Regions from separate parts of the Pyruvatibacter sp. HU-CL02332 genome, predicted to be linked through region 2. Evidence: predicted binding sites of a transcription regulator. Region 2 holds the regulator's gene; the other holds the start of a gene.
What was found. Region 2 encodes LexA, which represses DNA repair genes until DNA is damaged. Its sites were predicted from a motif close to TGTTCNNNNTGTGTTCNG; they were not measured.

Region 1: the regulator LexA is predicted to act here: its motif matches at 1,034-1,051, upstream of ABXH05_RS15725 (TIGR04283 family arsenosugar biosynthesis glycosyltransferase).

Annotation. Positions count from the first base shown of each region.
Region 1 covers NZ_BAABWK010000002.1:1,080,435-1,082,636, reverse strand. Annotated here, with positions in the region: gene ABXH05_RS15730 (PA0069 family radical SAM protein) at 1-833, opposite strand, end outside; gene ABXH05_RS15725 (TIGR04283 family arsenosugar biosynthesis glycosyltransferase) at 1,066-1,812, shown strand; gene ABXH05_RS15720 (hypothetical protein) at 1,820-2,134, opposite strand.
Region 2 covers NZ_BAABWK010000002.1:475,599-477,800, reverse strand. Annotated here, with positions in the region: gene ABXH05_RS13035 (ComEC/Rec2 family competence protein) at 1-703, shown strand, start outside; gene lexA (transcriptional repressor LexA) at 994-1,707, opposite strand; gene moaC (cyclic pyranopterin monophosphate synthase MoaC) at 1,945-2,202, opposite strand, start outside.

The DNA.
Region 1 (2,202 bases), 600 kb from region 2:
TTGAGAATGGCCTCAATCTCGTGGTCGTTGAGGGCCGGAATGACCGGCGCAACCATGACGCCCGTTGGAATTCCCGCTTCGGATAGTTGACGAATGGCATCAAGCCGCCGCCCCGGCGTAGAAGCACGCGGCTCCATCGCCCGCGCCAGCTTGCCGTCCAGCGTCGTGACCGAGAGCGCGACCTTCACAAGCCCGTCCCGTGCCATCTCACTCAATATATCGATATCGCGCGTGACCATGGCGGACTTGGTGACGATGCCCACCGGATGCTTGTGCTCGGCCAACACTTCAAGAACCTGCCGCGTGATCCGGCGCTCGCGCTCAATCGGCTGATAGGGATCCGTATTGGTGCCGATGGCAATCGTCCGCGGCTCGTAGCCGGGTTTGGACAATTCACGCCGCAGCAGCTTGGCGGCATTTGGCTTGGCAAACAGCTTGCTTTCAAAGTCGAGGCCCGCCGACAGCCCCATATAGGCGTGGGTCGGCCGGGCAAAGCAGTAGACACAGCCATGCTCACACCCCCGATAGGGGTTGATCGAGCGGTCGAAGGAAATGTCCGGCGACTGGTTGCGCGTGATGATGGTCCGGGCCGCTTCGTCGCTGACGTGAGTCCGCAAAGGCTTTTCGTCCTCTGCGATGTCCCATCCATCGTCAAATGCCTCCGCGGCCCGGTGCTCATAGCGTCCAGAGCGATTGGAACGCGCGCCGCGACCTTTGCGTGCTTCATGCAGCCGTCCCGTTTTGGGGGAAGGAAGACTGCTGCCCGGCCCGAAATCGGGGCGCGAGACGGGGCCTGGGGCAGGGCGTATCTCCCCGTCCGCATCACCGGGCATCAAAGCGCGTGTCTGTGGCTGACCGGATTGGGGGGCGGTCAGGGGAAACACGGGCATGGTCGCAGCGCGCGCTGTCTCGTTGGCTGGATTTGGAGCCGGGTCTGCCGCCCTGGCCCCCTGTCCCGAGCCAAGTCCCGAGCCAATCTCAACAATCTTTCTGTGCGCTGTTCTGTTCATGAGAGGAATATAATCACATTAAAAAGAACAAGACAAGAACATTTAGGTTAACGCCATGCTCCCTTCGCAGTTGCAGCAATTACGCGCTAAAGTCCGCCGCATGCTGAGCGTCGTGATTCCAACTTTGAACGCTGAAAAGTCCCTCACCCGGGTGTTGGCGGCGCTGATCCGCCCGACCGTCCGCGGGCTGATCAAGGACGTCGTCATCGTTGACGGCGGCTCAACCGACGGCACGGAACGCATTGCGGAAACATCCGGCGCAAAATTTGTGAGCGCACCTAAAGGCCGGGGCACACAGCTGGCTGCCGGCGCGCAGGCCGCGCGTGGTGAGTGGCTGTTGTTCCTGCACGCCGACACGGTGCTGCAACCCGGCTGGGAAGAGGAAGTGGAAACACTGCTTGAGCGGCTGGAGAAGCGTGGCGAAAAAGGCCTCGATTTCGCAGCCGTTTTCAAATTCGCGCTGGATGACTTTTCGTTCTGGGCGCGCATGCTGGAGGGCATCGTGTCATGGCGCTGCTGGCTCTTTGGTCTGCCCTATGGCGATCAGGGCCTGCTGGTCTCGCGCCGCCTGTATGACAAGCTCGGCGGCTATCGCCCGTTGCAGATCATGGAAGACGTGGATTTCGTTCGACGCATCGGTCGCCGACGGCTCGTCTTTTTGCGGGCCCCTGCCGTCACCAGCCCGGAACGCTATTTGAATGACGGCTACATCGCCCGCTCATCCAGAAACGCCCTGTGCCTGATGCTCTATTATCTTGGTGTAAACCCGGACCGCATCGCCCGCGTTTATATGAAGCGGTAGTCATCTCTCACGTGTTGTTGACTTCTACAACCGCCATTGCAATCGGCAGCAAGTCTTGATCATTTCCGGTGTAGGATTCAGTTGTGTTGCGCACAAAATGCACGATCGAACTCGCGAGCCCATTCTCCGCGAATTGCGTCGCAAGGCTTATGTTGATTCGGGAAGTCAGAGCTACGAAGTGCCCGGACCGCGGCCCACCTTCGATCTGGAGCAGCATTGCGGGTTTTTGCTCGACTCTATCGGGAAATATCTGCGCCACGTAGCCCGGAAACCAATCTGTCTCAATTGGCCTCAGCACGACACCATCGCGCAGAAAAGACATGTCCCCGTCTCCGTCCAAGACTCGATATGATTTTGCGCGGTCCGGATTGTTCATCTCGCTAATTTTCC
Region 2 (2,202 bases):
CTTTGTTGCAATGCCATTCGGCCTGGAGGCCATTCCTCTTTGGGCGGCCGGGCAGGGCATCTCGCTTATCACTATGGTTGCCGACACAGTTGCCAGTTGGCCTGGCGCGATTACGGCGGTTCCCGCAATGCCGGATGCGTCCTTGGCCCTGCTGATAGCCGGCGGATTGTGGATGGCCCTGTGGGCAACGTCACTGCGGTGGGTTGGGATGCTTGGGCCAATTTTGGGAATTGCGTTGGCGATGACAAATCCGTACCCGGACGTTCTGGTAGATCGAGACGCGGAACTTGTCGCGGTCCGAGATATGAACAAGCAGCTAGCCCTGAGCGCATCCCGACGTGCTGGATTTTCCGCTGAGACCTGGCTGAGGCGCGATGCTGATCTGCGATCTCAAAAACTGGCGGCCGCGAGCCTATTCGTCTGTGATGCGGACGGGTGTATTGCCCGACATTCCGACATTGGATTGATTTCTGTGCCCCGAACCTGGCGTGGCCTGATCGAAGACTGTGGCGAGGCAAAGGTCATTGTGACCGACACATATGCACCTGTGGCTTGTCGTGTGCCGGTCATAATCGACAGGAGTGCATTGCAGAGGCGCGGTTCACATGCGCTTTACGCTGATGCGCACATGCCGATGGGGGTTCGCATCGTAACTGCGTGTGATGTGTCTGGCATCCGTCCCTGGACCCGTTGCAGGCCTTGAGGATTTAGGCTGACACAAATCCGCCTGAATAGACTTGGATTGTGTGAGTAGGCAGGAACACAAGGATGTTCGGAGGGATCAATGCCATCACTTAATCCATTCAAACGCAGGACACCCCAGCCAATTCGGCCTTCAAGTGGTGATCCGGTGAAGGATATGACTGAGGTTCTGCTGCGGATTGAAGCACATCTGAGCGATCTGTCAGCCCGCGCAAAATCAATCGACAAGCTTGAGCGCCGTCTGCAAGGAATCGAGACCGCGCTGAAACACATCTAGAAGTGAGCAGGGGATTAGTACCTGCGCATCAGGCCAACGAGTTTGCCCTGAACCTTTACTCGGTCTGACGGAAAAATCCGTGTCTCATAGGCCGGGTTAGCGGCTTCAAGGGCAATGGTATCGCCCTTGCGGCGCAGGCGTTTGAGCGTTGCTTCGTGCTGATCAACCAGCGCCACCACAATTTCACCCGAGCTGGCGGTGTCTGCGCGTTGAATGACAACAATGTCGCCATCAAAAATACCCGCATCGATCATCGAGTCACCCTTGACCTCCAGAGCGTAATGCTCGCCGGAGCCCAGCAAGCTTGCAGGAACACCCACATGGTTGGAGTCGTCCTGAAGCGCCTCAATAGGTGTACCAGCCGCAATTCGTCCAACAAGCGGAAGGGTGAGCGCATCCCCACCTTCTGGCACTGAATGGTGATTGTCTGGAAGCGGTGCTGGCTCAGACAGGCTGCCTTGGATGACGCTCGGCGAGAATCCGCGCTTGGCAGGTGTTGATTGCGGAGCAGCTGACTCAGGAAGTTTTACAACCTCCAGGGCGCGGGCTCGGTGCGGCATCCGCCGGATGAAACCTCGTTCCTCCAGCGCGGTAATAAGGCGATGGATACCGGATTTGGACCTCAGATCCAGCGCTTCCTTCATTTCATCAAAAGAAGGCGAAACACCTGTCTCGCGAATCCGCTCATGTATGAATGTCAAAAGCTCGTGCTGTTTGCGCGTCAGCATGACTGAACCCCTTCCCGCAATTCTTGCGTGATTGCGGAGCATGCACCTTCCGAAAAGAGAAGGTTCAGCCACACAATCTGTATACAGCGCGCCGGCCCGCATGCCAGCGCATCCAAGTTGCGGTTTCGTTCCAGAATCAAATCAAATCAGAACAAAACCGAAACGGTTCAAATGTTCTATTTTGGTTCTCAATTTCCGTCAAGCGCAAAAAGGGCAGATGGTGGGGCTTAGGTCGCGTCAGTCCTCAACACGCTCAAAGGTTCCGGACTTTCCGCCAGACTTTTTTAGCAGCCGGACATTGCCAATGGTCATGGCCTTATCCACGGCCTTGAGCATGTCATAGAGCGTCAGACTTGCCACCGTTGCCGCCGTGAGCGCTTCCATTTCGACGCCGGTTTGTCCGCTTGTGCGGGCTGTTGCTGTCACATCAACGGCTAGCTCATCCGGCCGTGTTTCCAGCGTGACAGCGACTTTTGACAGAGGCAGCGGGTGACA